4 regions of the Paenibacillus sp. P4_A9 genome follow, and region 4 is predicted to be linked to each of the others. Evidence: riboswitches for the same ligand, from Rfam matches in the RefSeq annotation. Region 4 holds a riboswitch; each other region holds the start of a gene.
What was found. A riboswitch is a leader RNA that binds a small molecule or an ion and turns the genes downstream of it on or off. The one in region 4 is predicted to bind cyclic di-GMP.
Positions count from the first base shown of each region.

Region 1: linked by a shared signal. The riboswitch ahead of AC1DVJ_RS02545 (OmpL47-type beta-barrel domain-containing protein) and the one ahead of AC1DVJ_RS17370 (PilZ domain-containing protein) in region 4 are both predicted to bind cyclic di-GMP.
Region 2: linked by a shared signal. The riboswitch ahead of AC1DVJ_RS07945 (hypothetical protein) and the one ahead of AC1DVJ_RS17370 (PilZ domain-containing protein) in region 4 are both predicted to bind cyclic di-GMP.
Region 3: linked by a shared signal. The riboswitch ahead of AC1DVJ_RS12755 (diguanylate cyclase domain-containing protein) and the one ahead of AC1DVJ_RS17370 (PilZ domain-containing protein) in region 4 are both predicted to bind cyclic di-GMP.

Region 1 covers NZ_JBFUHL010000002.1:45,610-48,724, forward strand. Annotated here, with positions in the region: gene AC1DVJ_RS02535 (DUF2752 domain-containing protein) at 475-900, opposite strand; gene AC1DVJ_RS02540 (DUF4234 domain-containing protein) at 863-1,201, opposite strand; cyclic di-GMP riboswitch class I at 1,549-1,635, shown strand; gene AC1DVJ_RS02545 (OmpL47-type beta-barrel domain-containing protein) at 1,729-3,115, shown strand, end outside.
Region 2 covers NZ_JBFUHL010000006.1:158,033-161,147, reverse strand. Annotated here, with positions in the region: gene AC1DVJ_RS07955 (Ger(x)C family spore germination protein) at 1-908, shown strand, start outside; gene gloA2 (SMU1112c/YaeR family gloxylase I-like metalloprotein) at 1,113-1,508, opposite strand; gene AC1DVJ_RS07945 (hypothetical protein) at 1,628-1,933, opposite strand; cyclic di-GMP riboswitch class I at 2,052-2,145, opposite strand; gene AC1DVJ_RS07940 (MDR family MFS transporter) at 2,265-3,115, opposite strand, start outside.
Region 3 covers NZ_JBFUHL010000014.1:84,480-87,594, forward strand. Annotated here, with positions in the region: gene AC1DVJ_RS12745 (carbohydrate ABC transporter permease) at 1-443, opposite strand, end outside; gene AC1DVJ_RS12750 (carbohydrate ABC transporter permease) at 443-1,324, opposite strand; cyclic di-GMP riboswitch class I at 1,592-1,683, shown strand; gene AC1DVJ_RS12755 (diguanylate cyclase domain-containing protein) at 1,755-2,792, shown strand.
Region 4 covers NZ_JBFUHL010000026.1:59,352-62,466, forward strand. Annotated here, with positions in the region: gene ychF (redox-regulated ATPase YchF) at 1-348, opposite strand, end outside; gene AC1DVJ_RS17370 (PilZ domain-containing protein) at 427-1,161, opposite strand; cyclic di-GMP riboswitch class I at 1,281-1,367, opposite strand; gene tadA (tRNA adenosine(34) deaminase TadA) at 1,642-2,079, shown strand; gene AC1DVJ_RS17380 (DUF1648 domain-containing protein) at 2,088-2,585, opposite strand; tRNA gene AC1DVJ_RS17385 (tRNA-Arg) at 2,744-2,817, shown strand; gene AC1DVJ_RS17390 (MFS transporter) at 2,921-3,115, shown strand, end outside.

The sequences.
Region 1 (3,115 bases), on a different contig from region 4:
CACCTAAAGTTTGGGGGAAAATGGTCGAGATGTTACCCAAGAAAGCTCAGCCTATTTTCAAAAACTTTCTTGATTCATAGATTTAAACTGATCAAACTAAGGCATCCGACGAGGGTGCCTTTTTATTTGCCGTTAGGGACAACTCAGGGAACCTTACCAAATGCAATGCGAAATTCTATAACTGTATTACTTACCTTTTTCCAAGTGTGTTACAGAAATTTAGTCTTACAAATATTTAAATAAAAACAAGTTACAATAAAGAATCCACTCCAATGTTACGATGTTAGGAGTGGATTTGTCTGTTTGCTTGCTCCACAAGCTAAGCTTCGAATTCGTTTACAATTCTTCATGCTGTTCTTAAAAATTCGCGGTTACAATGATAAGGTGAACCGTATCACAAATAGTGGAAAAGAGAAGGGTCGAAATGGTAGTTTGTAGAGAAGTACTTTACTGATTAGCATAAAATGGGTCATATCAATCGTTTGTTGGAGCTAACCAATTAAATGCCGGGATATTCCTCAAAATTCCAAACGTAGCGGTCAAGATTAACATTACGGTCATCATTAGATTGCTTGTACGCCGCATCTGTTTCTTATTTGCCAGTGCGTAAGTAATATATAAAGGGAGAATGAACAACAACAAGGTATTATACCTATAAGCCTGAAGGAAATCTAATTGCAACAAGGAAAAAGCAGCCCTCGTTATTCCGCATCCGGGACAATAGAACCCTGTCAACTCGTGAAATACACAAGGAACTCCAATTTTCATTACCGGTAACCATACTTCTAGATACAATAACCCACCAACGAAAAGCGAGGAACCCCAAACAAGTTTGGTGTTCCTCTTTGGATTCACCTTAAACTTATGCAAGTTTATTGATATCCGATTGCACCAATGCATGGGTCACGATCCCCAATCCGACGATTGTAAGTATGAGGTAAAGGGTGGAATTATCGGATACGAGCGCACCGCGTTGACGTTGTGCTTCTGCAACTTGCTTACCGATCTGATAAGACCAGACGAAACTCCAAATACCACAAGTAACCAATGTCAGGAGGAAATGTTTTCCCCCTGTAAATGAGGAGTCTCCACTCAATTTACCAGCATCATTTGTCATAACAATGAACCAATAGATACCGTAGATACCGCATGTGATAAGTGATAGAACGATTGCTAAGCCAACACTTCTTTGTTGAATCATGATACACCCCTAATGTTTTAGTATTTCCAAGCATTAAATTCATGCCATGAAATCGAAATTGATATATAACATCAACATTAAATGGCAAAAACCGACAACAATAGTATTATATGAAAATATGAATACAAAAACCATAAGTATTTTCGCTTTAGTAATGATATGGTGAACCGAAATAGTTCACGCAGTAGGGGGCTCCCTTATGGCTTTATGGATAGCCGTTTTCTATTTTGATACGAATGATTTGTGCGAGAAAATATCCCGACATTTTGTGATAAATTTCACGAAAAAAATTCTTTGATTGACAACTAAGGACTATAATTCTATTGTTGATTTAGGTATATTTTACTAAGTGAAAAAGGCAAATCATAAGAAATTGTGAGACGCAAAGCCCAGGGCCTAAATCACCTCCGGTGACATGGTAGTCGGTTGCCACAAGAATATTGACTTTTATCTGAGTCCAATTCTTGTTGGACTCTTTTCGTTTTGGTAAAACAACCAAAAAATAATAGTTTAGGGAGTGAAATGTGATGAAGCATTGGTTGTTGCGATTACTGATTTTAAGTATTTTTACTTTGCAAGCAGTAATTTTATCGGATGGAAAGGCAACTGCTTCAGAGTCGAATTTTGGCCAAAAGCCAATCTTGTCAGGAGGTCTATATCATTCTTATGCGGTAAAAGAGGATGGGACGATCCGGGCATGGGGCTATAATAATGTGGGACAGTTGGGTGACGGAACGGTTACCAAGAGAAAGGTCATTGGACCGGTCAAGAACATAACAAATGCTGTGTCTATAGCCTCTGGCAACAACTATGGGGTGGCTCTATTAAGTGATGGAACTTTAATGAGTTGGGGAACGAATACTAGCGGTCAGCTAGGAGACAATTCGGTTACCACACGTAAATTACCTGTAAAGGTGTCTGGTCTGACTAATGTTACTGCCGTGGCAGCCGGTGCAACCCACAACTTGGCTCTCAAATCGGACGGCACTGTGTGGGCGTGGGGCTCTAACAATGTTGGACAATTGGGGGATGGGACTGTAACAGTTAGAAAGACGCCAATCCAAGTGAAGGACCTTTCCTCTGTTATAGCAATCTCAGCGGGGACAAATGCCTCGTATGCAGTTACGGCGGATGGTAGCGTATGGGCGTGGGGTGCGAACAATTACGGACAAATGGGTGATGGCACTACCGTAACAAAGAAAACGCCTGTTAAGGTTCCAAATTTAACGGATGTAAAAGCAATTTCAGCCAGCTATTATACAGTAGTTGCATTAAAAAATGATGGAACCGTATGGGCGTGGGGAAGCAATAAGTACGGCCAAATTGGCGATAACACAGTAGTTACTCGCAAAATCCCTGTTCAAGCGCAAATAACTAATGTTACATCCGTAGGGGTTGGCTATAATCATACCATTGCTTTGTTGAATGACGGTACTGTATGGGCATGGGGTGTAAATAATTACGGTCAACTTGGTGATGGGACTACAACAGCTAGAAAGTTACCGGTTAAAGTGAAAGATTTAGCAGGAATCACTCAAATTTCAGCTGGACGCAATCACAATCTGGCACTGAAAAGTGATGATTCGGTAGCATCCTGGGGCTATAATAACAACGGACAATTAGGTGATGGCAGTGCAACTACTAGGAAACTCTCTGTACTCGTCAGTGGGTTAACGATCAATCTTCCTGATGGACAAGTTGTAGAAGAGCCAGATTCAGGTACAGAAACCCCTCCTTTAGAAGATGAGGCATTATTGGCTGCACAAGATGCAGTGGTTATTTCGGAAGAGGCCGCAAGTGCAGATCTTACAGTTCAAAACAACTTGGAGCAAGCACAGTATGCATACGATGATGCATCACAGCTCGTTGCTGATCTCCCAGATAGTTCGGAAAAATCAGATTTGATGACGCGTC
Region 2 (3,115 bases), on a different contig from region 4:
TATACCTTGAGTCAAAAGGTGAAAACATCTATGACACAGTGTTTAACACAAACAAGGAAATGCCTGGCACCCTTTCTGTACTGGAGACCAGATTGTTTCTAATAAGCGCCAAATTCGCCAAAGATCAGCCGCTGAACCATCTGAATATTATTGGACAATTTATAGCTAACCCGTTATACGGCCACCTGGCGGTGTATGACGGCGATCTTTCTAAACTGCTGGCTAAGAAAAAATTAGATGGTAAGACCACATCGGAATTTCTAGTAGGCATATTGGATGATGAGAGTAAGAGAGGTAAAGCCCCTTTAACTCCATTATTCCCCTATTTATTCGGGGGAAATGATTTACCTCACGACTTCATTCTCAACCGGTTCGAGCCTTATGAGAACCGGGTTCGTCTTGCAGGTACCTCCTTGTTTAGAGACGGGAAGTATACTGGCGTCAATCTGAATAATGAGGATACCCAGCTAGCCATTCTTTTGGATGGCGCAAAAGGCAAACGCCAGCCGATCATAGGTAACATTGACGGAAAGAATTATACGGTCCTCGTAAAGAAGGCCAATCGGGATTTCCAAATTTTCTATAATAACGACGATCTTAGCGAAATTAAAATCTCGTTAAAACTAGATCTTAAATTAATCAGTGATGGACCTGAAGTAAAGAAACACACGAACGACATGATTACGGAACTGGAGAAGAGAATTACAGATGATCTAACCACGAAGGCATCTAACGTGGTTGCAACCTTGCAGAAGGCCAATTGCGATAACTTGGAGCTTGGGCATGAGGTTGCAGCCTATCATCCGAAGCTGTTTAAAGGCAAGGAGTGGTGGCGGGAGCAGTATCCGAAGATCACAATTACGCCAGAAGTTAAGATTCGAATTCTTAACACAGGCGTATTGGAATAACAACCTAGGCAAACAAAATCCCTCACAAGTACCACTCATCTCTCTGCCGTTCATTCGCAGTCAGACCGTGCGCTTTGAGGGATTTATTGTTTCCAAATGACATAAATCAACAGCGCCCATAAGGGGATAGACAGAAGTACGCTCCAGAGGCACCCTTTGGCCATCGCTAACTTAGGTTCCTCTTCGGTCTTCGGGTTACGTCCATTATTCCACATACTTCACCAACTCTAATGGCAACCCATCAGGATCGGCGAAAAAGGTGTAGAGATTGCCCGTGATTGGATCAATCCTCACCGGCTCAACTGCAATTCCCTTACTTTCAAGTTCTTGTACACTTTGCTCCATGTTTGCAACTACAAAGGCCAAATGGCGTAAGCCCCGCGCTTCAGGCTGATTGACTCGTAAAGGGGGATTCGGAAATGAGAACAATTCGATTTCTTGCTCCGTTTGCCCAATGCGCAAATCCAATTTATACGAGTCTCTTTCGGTGCGATAGGTTTCCTGAATGACCGTGAGTCCAAGTAAATCAACATAAAAATGCTTAGAGCGCTCATAATTAGAACAAATAATCGCAACGTGATGAATCTGCTTTAGCTCCATTTATACTACCTCCCTACAAAGAAAAACCGCAATGCTGGGCTGTTCCCATCCTGCGGCTTGTTCTCTTATTTTATCACATGTGAAAGAAAATCCCGAACAACAAAAAAAGAGCGATTCACCTAGATAGGCTGAACCGCTCTTAATTTGGATGATAAACATTGAAAAAGTCTTGTTAAAAAGCCTTCGATCTGAGCCATCGGTGGCATTTTCACGGAAAGCTTTACTTCACCCTTCCAGTAAAAAATGAGAATACTATTGTTTCTTCCGTGAAACAATTCGACATCCCAACAGGCTTCGTTTAATGCATATTCTTCTCGGTTTATCATGAGCTTCGGTCCATCCGTGGATGGTACCAAACGTGCAACATGGTTACCGCATAACGATGTTGCTTTCTGTTCCTCTTGCAATTTCTCTTCCGATTTCATGCCGCTTGGGCCTCCTTTGTTCAATTTGTTGAATTCGTTTCATTTGTTTCGCTATGACAGAGAAAAACCCCCACTGTATTGAACCGACTAGAGGGGTTCTGAAGTGAATTCCCAATCGTTTGGCGGCTGGCTGGCTGCTTATCCTTCGCAGGAGAAGTAAGGCCCCTGTAGCTTTGCGTCACTGGCTTTCGCCAGTTTTGCCTTTATCGAGATGACTTGCAGAATTTTTTAGATGAAGCTGAAAATAAAAACGATACATCCTATACTCTCAAGGATAAGGGATGGCGATTTGAATTCGAATAGTTCATAGGAACTATTTTTACGAAATTCATCAAAATGTTTGCATTTTCGACGATATTTTTACCGTTTTTTGACGTTTTGTGCCTTTCCAATAGAAAATCGATCCCACCAAGGATAAAATAGCAATCACGAGAAAAAGCGTACTACCACCATAAGATACCAATAAAAAGCCGCCAATCCATGGACCCATAAAATGTCCGATGTTCGTTAGTGTTTGAGCACCGTAGTAGGTTCCACGCATCTGTTCCGGGGCAAGCTTATCAATCAACATGTTCGCGGCAGGATAATTCAGAATTTCACCAAAAGTGAAAATTCCCATCGAAATGATGAGCCATGTGAGCGAGTGCGAGAAGGCAAATCCGATATCGCCTAGTGCGAACATCAAGTTTCCAACAACGATGGCCGTTAAAGGTGAATACTTTTCAGCCCATTTCCCCAGCGGAATCTGCATGGCAATGACGACAATCGCATTTGCGCTCATGAGGATCGCAAACATTTTGACCCCATTAGCAAAATCCCTTTGAAGGTACTGTGATAATGTGACCATAACCTGCGAATATCCGATTGCTCCGATAATACCCCCAATAATGTACAACCGGAAGGTCATATCCTTACGAATGACACCTAATGCCGAACGGAAAGTTACGAGAGATTTCTTCTCACCCTCGATTTTCTTAATACCGAACTTAATGAGAAGTGCGTAAAGCGTCACGCCATAGATTAAATAGATGATACCCGTAAGTAGAAATGGCAAGGCTCCGTTCAATGTCGCAAAGAATGCACCTAACAAAGGGCCTACAGCCACACCGACGTTAATCGCCATGTACCGGAGCGAGAATACCTGTAACCGTTTGGACGGTTCTGTTAAATCCGCCATTAAGG
Region 3 (3,115 bases), on a different contig from region 4:
TTAATGGTTTGAAAACGAGCCACTTCCGTCGTATAGGTAGGCACAACAGACGCTACGATAAATAACAGGAATATCGTTTTCTTGAAACGGAAATTGAACCGATTGAGAACGAAAGCTGTCATCGCCCCCAGGATGGCATTGATAACCACACTTGAGACGGTGATGCTGATGGAATTCAGAAATCCGACGAGCATATTCGTCATCTCGAAGACAACCTTGAAATTTTGGAATGACCAGCTGTTCGGAAGGGAGAATGGCGAACCTGAGGCCAGCTCCGGCGCTGATTTGAAGGCTGCGAAAACAACGACAAGCAGGGGTATGAAGATACTCAGCGTGATCCCGGATAACATGACGTAATACAAGATTTTGCCGAGGTTAGCGAAAAAAACGGCTTTTTCCAGCTTTTGCGATTTGGTTGCGATTTGTAGGTGGGACTTGCTCATTATTCTTTTTCTCCCTTCTCACGGATCAATAAGTTTTGAATGAACGTAAACACAATAATCATCACCATTAACATAATGGCCATCGCGGAAGCCAAGCCGTAGCTATTGAATTTGAACGCGGTATTGATGGTGAAAATCGTAAACGTACTGCTTGCATTTCCCGGTCCTCCTTGTGTAACGAGAAACGGAATATCGAATACCTGGAGTGCGCCGCGAATATTTAGGAACAAAATAATTTCAATGACGCGTCGAATCCCCGGCAGCACGATAAAGCGAATTTGCTGCATTTTGTTCGCCCCGTCAATGGTCGCAGCCTCGTAAAGATCGTTTGGAATCGACTGTACCCCTGCCAGAAATAAAATGATATGAAAGCCTGCAAACCGCCATAGCGAAATGGCGACAAGTGAATAATTAACAATGTTAACGTCACTGAGCCAGTTATGAATCCAGCCCTCCAAACCTACGGCAGTCAACAGCTCATTCACGGGACCGTTCACGGGGTTATACAAATAACTAAAAATATAAGCCACAGCTACACCATTAATAATGTAGGGCAGCAAAACAATTGAGCGAAAAAATTCGCTCGCCCGCATTTTCGCATTCAACATGACAGCAAGTAAAATCTCAAACGGAATAAGCGCGGCGTGGATAATAAAATAAAGCCAGTTATTCGAAAGCGATTGCCAGACTTGCGACATTTTGAACGCTTTCAAGTAATTATCCCATCCTACAAAATGTAAGTCTCTGCTGATCCCATTCCAATCGGTCATACTGTATTGAAACAGTTTCACTGTAGGATAAATCAAAAATAACAGTAGCAATCCTATCGGCAATGCCAGAAAAGAAAAAATAAGTACTCTCTTTTGCATGATGTTATTCATGTATCTCCCTCATTCCATCCTAATTTAAAGCTAATTCTAGAGAGATTGGACACGCTTTCACATGATAATTTTTGTGCTTTCGATTGATAATTTTTGTGTACATACAGCAAAAACCGACTTAGCCACTTTTCCACAGTGACTAAGTCGGTTTTTTTAGCTATATTCCAGAAAAATGCACCCTTTTCAAAATATTTTTGACGTTCGACAGTAGACAACATTTATTGCTATATACAGGTGAATTTCACCTACACTATAATAATAAAACAGCAATGAAAAGGGCAAATCATTGGAAACAATGAGACGCAAAGCCATGGCCTAACGCATTCCGAATGGGATGCTATGGTTGACAGGTTGCCGGATATGAAGGGGATGATCCTTTATTCGGGATGATCCTTTTTTTATTTCGTGAAAATCGTAGGAGGGCTCTCTTTTGCCAATTGCAAGTATCTCCGTTCTTATAGCCGTTTGCGGTGCACTGGTCGGTCTTCTAGTAGGTCTTCTTGTCGCATTCCGAACGAGAGCCATCCGTTCGAGGTTCCTTATTGGGGCTTCCATTTATGAATCAGCCATCGATTGTATTCTCATGTTTACATCTAAGGGCAAGATTATTGAATTTAATCCTGCAGCAGAAGCCATATTCGGATACAAGCGTGAAGAGGCGCTTAAACGTACTTTATTCAATTTCCTATTTCCGATCGATCAGGATGGACAAGCTGCTGCTAGTTTATATCAACTGCTGCATCAGAAGTCTGATTCCATCGTGGGCAAACGCATCGAAATTACGGCTTACCGGGCAGACCGCAGCACATTTCCGGCCGAAATTATCATAACGGATATGGTTTATGGGAGAAATAAGATGTATACAGCCAGCCTGCGTGACTTATCCGAAATCAGGAAATCCGAAGAACAAATGCATCAATTAGCGTACTTTGATCATTTAACAGGATTGCCTAATCGCAATCAATTTAATGAGCTTTTTGAGCGTGCTCTATCTCGTGCTCAACATAACAATGAGACCCTAGGCGTTATGTTTCTGGATGTTTATCGGTTCAAATGGATTAATGACTCCTTCGGTCATTTGATTGGGGATCACGCGCTTCAAAGATTTGCTGCTTTACTTGCTAATTGTTTACCCTTGCATGGATCCGTCTCCCGATTGAGCGGGGATGAATTTGTCATCTTACTTCCCCAAGGGGATCAACACTCGATGATGGAGCAAGCCCAGAACATCATCGCCTTGCTGGAGATTCCTTTTCATATGGAAATTGGCGACATTTATGTGTCTACGAATATTGGGATTTCCATGTATCCCTTCGATGGAGATACGCAGCAGCTTTTGCTTAATCATGCAGACCAAGCCATGTATGCAGCTAAAGAGCAGGGGCGAAACAATTACCAATTTTTCCAACCAGGTATGCAAATGAAATGTTCCCAGAGAATTGTTTTTGAACAATATTTGCAAGGTTAGCTGAACCCTGCCTTCGGAAAAGTCGATTAATCCGAGCACTGGACGCCATTGTAGTTCATGTCTACCGAAACGAAGTGCAACGGAAATCCTCGGAAATCGGACCACCAGGACCTCTGTGTACCGTTTAGCCCCAGAACTAGCCGAGCTTGGTAAAATTGCGCACCCACGGTACCCATCACGCCTTCTATCGAGTTAGTCGATTTTTTCGACTAATTCCATTCGCAGGGCCACTTCTCTACGCTTTCCTCTATGAACTAACGCGTCCACGGAGGAATTTAGCCGACTTATTAAGCCAAACAAGAAAAGGCCTTCCCCTCACCTCA
Region 4 (3,115 bases):
AGAAACGTGAGTAATATTATCATCCTCAAAACAACGCACAACATGCACAATCGCATCAACTTCACGGATGTGTGCTAGAAATTTATTTCCAAGGCCTTCGCCTTTGCTCGCACCCTTAACTAAACCCGCAATGTCAACGAATTCGAAGGCCGTCGGCACGATACTCTTAGGCACAACGATTTCCACCAGCTTCTGCAATCTCTCGTCTGGTACTTCTACTACCCCAACATTCGGATCGATCGTACAGAACGGATAATTCGCAGATTCTGCCCCCGCCTGTGTAATTGCATTAAACAATGTCGATTTTCCTACGTTCGGTAGACCGACGATACCTGCTTTCAAAGCCATTGTCGTTACAACTCCTTAATTTTCGAAAATCATCCTTCTTATTATATAGTACTTGGAGGGCAAAAAAAAGCCTGCAAGCTATCGATTCGCCGCAGACTTTTTTTCCATTGCTATTTTGAACTCGTCATCCCGCTTTTGCACGAAGTACGTTTTGATCTGATTCCGCAAAATAAAACCGCGCAGCGCATTGCTTTGTTCAGCGGGAACGCTTTCAAAACTAGCACCATAATAATAGCTGTCCTCTAGCTTTTCTTTCCTTATAATTTCCAACTGACAAGGCATATCGAAGCCCAACTCTAATTGCACGAAAAGTGTGCATTTTTTATGTAGAATCTTATCAATCATGGCATTGTCGTCTATCGTAAAACCAACACCATTCATCGAAATATTTTTGATTGAAATATCTATAGGGATTTCTAACTGTTGGGGCTCCTTTTGATTGGCATTCTGAAATTCAAGGATCTGACCGAATCTTCTCACATTGACCCTTGGGAATTCCCGCTTCTCCGCGAATCTTCTGCGATTCTCAGGTGGATTTATGACAATGAGCGAACCTGGTTCTCTGGCAACAACGGTCGTATGCACGACGAATAGCCCTGATTTGGTATACATCGTAATCTTCACCTTATCACCAAGTTGGAACACATCATATTCCGGTAGTTCAATTTCCATAATGTCCCCTTGAGCATAGGTCAGAATACCCGTAGATACGAAATCATCCTTCCCTACGACAGCCCGGCAATTGATCAATACATCCGCATCATATCCTTCTTTACTCCCATACCGCTTTAAAGCATCCTGCTTCATGGCCATGCTCACCAGCACCTCTCCCTTTAGTGATTACTGATGGATTCCCAAGAGCTTTTCCGCACAAAATAGACTGCCCCATACAAAGGGACAGCCTATCACCTCAATCAAATAAAGCATCGATTTTCGGTAACCAGGCTGTCATAGTTCCTAAGAACCGTAGACCCTCAGCTTTGCGTCCTTGCCTTTCAGCAAGTTTGCCATTGTCGAACCCTGCTTTGAAATTTATGTACGTTCATCGTTATGGTCTAAAAGACCCACTGTTATCACCATTATACGTAGCTTAGATATTTCTTTCAACTAAAACCTTGCATGAGCCCTGTTTTTATTGTATGAATGTGTAGTGGAATGAATATCCACAGGTTTACAAGTTATCCACATTGTTATCCACAGCTTGTTAACAACGAATATTTGTTCGGATATTTATACACATGTGGATAGACTATTATTGCGAGGTGTCCCCCTGTGGATGAACATATTCCCTGGATGAGAGAAGCGATCGGCGAGGCATTGAAGGCCGAAGCGATCCGTGAGGTGCCGATCGGCGCTGTCGTCGTCCATCAAGGTCAAATCATTGGCCGCGGTTATAATTTACGCGAAACAACCTTAGATCCTCTCGCGCATGCGGAGATGATTGCGATTAAGCAGGCAAGTGAGCATTTGCAGGCATGGCGTCTTCTGGACTGCCAGCTCTATGTGACGTTGGAGCCTTGTCCAATGTGCGCAGGTGCCATCGTTCAAGCACGTATTCCTCAGGTGATTTACGGAACGGTAGATCCGAAGGCAGGCTGTGCGGGGACGTTGATGAACTTGCTGCAGGAGGACCGGTTCAATCACCGGGTCGATGTAGTTAGTGGCGTTTTGCAAGAGGAGTGTTCCACGATGTTGACACAGTTTTTTCGCAAATTACGGGGGAAGGCTTAAAGCCTTCCTTACTTTAATTGGATCGAACGTACGATGAAGAAAATAATTGTGCCAAACAGCATCAGCAGCAGGAAGCCCAGGATCCATACGTTAAGGTCAGCGATGCCCTTTTTAGCACTTTGGATAACGGACCATTCAATAAAGCCAAACAGAATTACAATCAACGCTTTTAAACTATTCATAAATAAACGAGCATTCTGGTATTGTCCACGGGCATTCTCGGTCGTAATTTGGGATGGATAATTATATACATGAGGGACCTTGCTTAGGAGAGTCAAGCCAAAATAGACGATAACGCCTATGAGTGGTAAGGCAATCAAACTCATCTTATTCCCCCAACCATCGATATCCCCTTTACCGTTAAAATGCAACGGAATTCGCTCTGGCAAGGCATGCCATTCGTAAGCTACATAAGCGATCATACTTACGATCACTAACAGAGAGATAACATCAAGAACTGCTTCAGCTTTGGATCTGGGAAGTTGAATCACGGGACGATTCTCCAAGTGGCACCTTCTTTTATAGGGTTTAAATGAATTATGATGAATGCTTATTCTATTCTTTATTCACAATCTACATTCCTTGCTCGAATGAAATCTCTTCCATGCAATGGGCTAAAATGGTTGCACCTCCAAAACATCTCGTGTTAGAATGACGATACTATGCGCCCGTAGCTCAGCAGGATAGAGCAACAGTTTCCTAAACTGTAGGTCGTACGTTCGAATCGTATCGGGCGCGTACAGTTCTTTTAGACATAAATACGTTAAAAAAGGGATTTCAACGCAGGTTGGCAATCCCTTTCTTTGTTATGTACTCACACTCGAAAGGAGTCCGCACTCCGATGACAACTCGCTCTATTTCATCCTATCGGATCCCGCTCTTCTGCGTGGTCACTATGCTTTTCTGGATGTCGATGTACACTAGCGTTCCGATCATGGCGCCTTACGTGGAGTTCCTCGGGGGAAGCCACCAGCTGGCTGGCTGGATTGTCGGCATGTATGGCATCTCACAGATGCTGCTACGCATACCCGTAGGC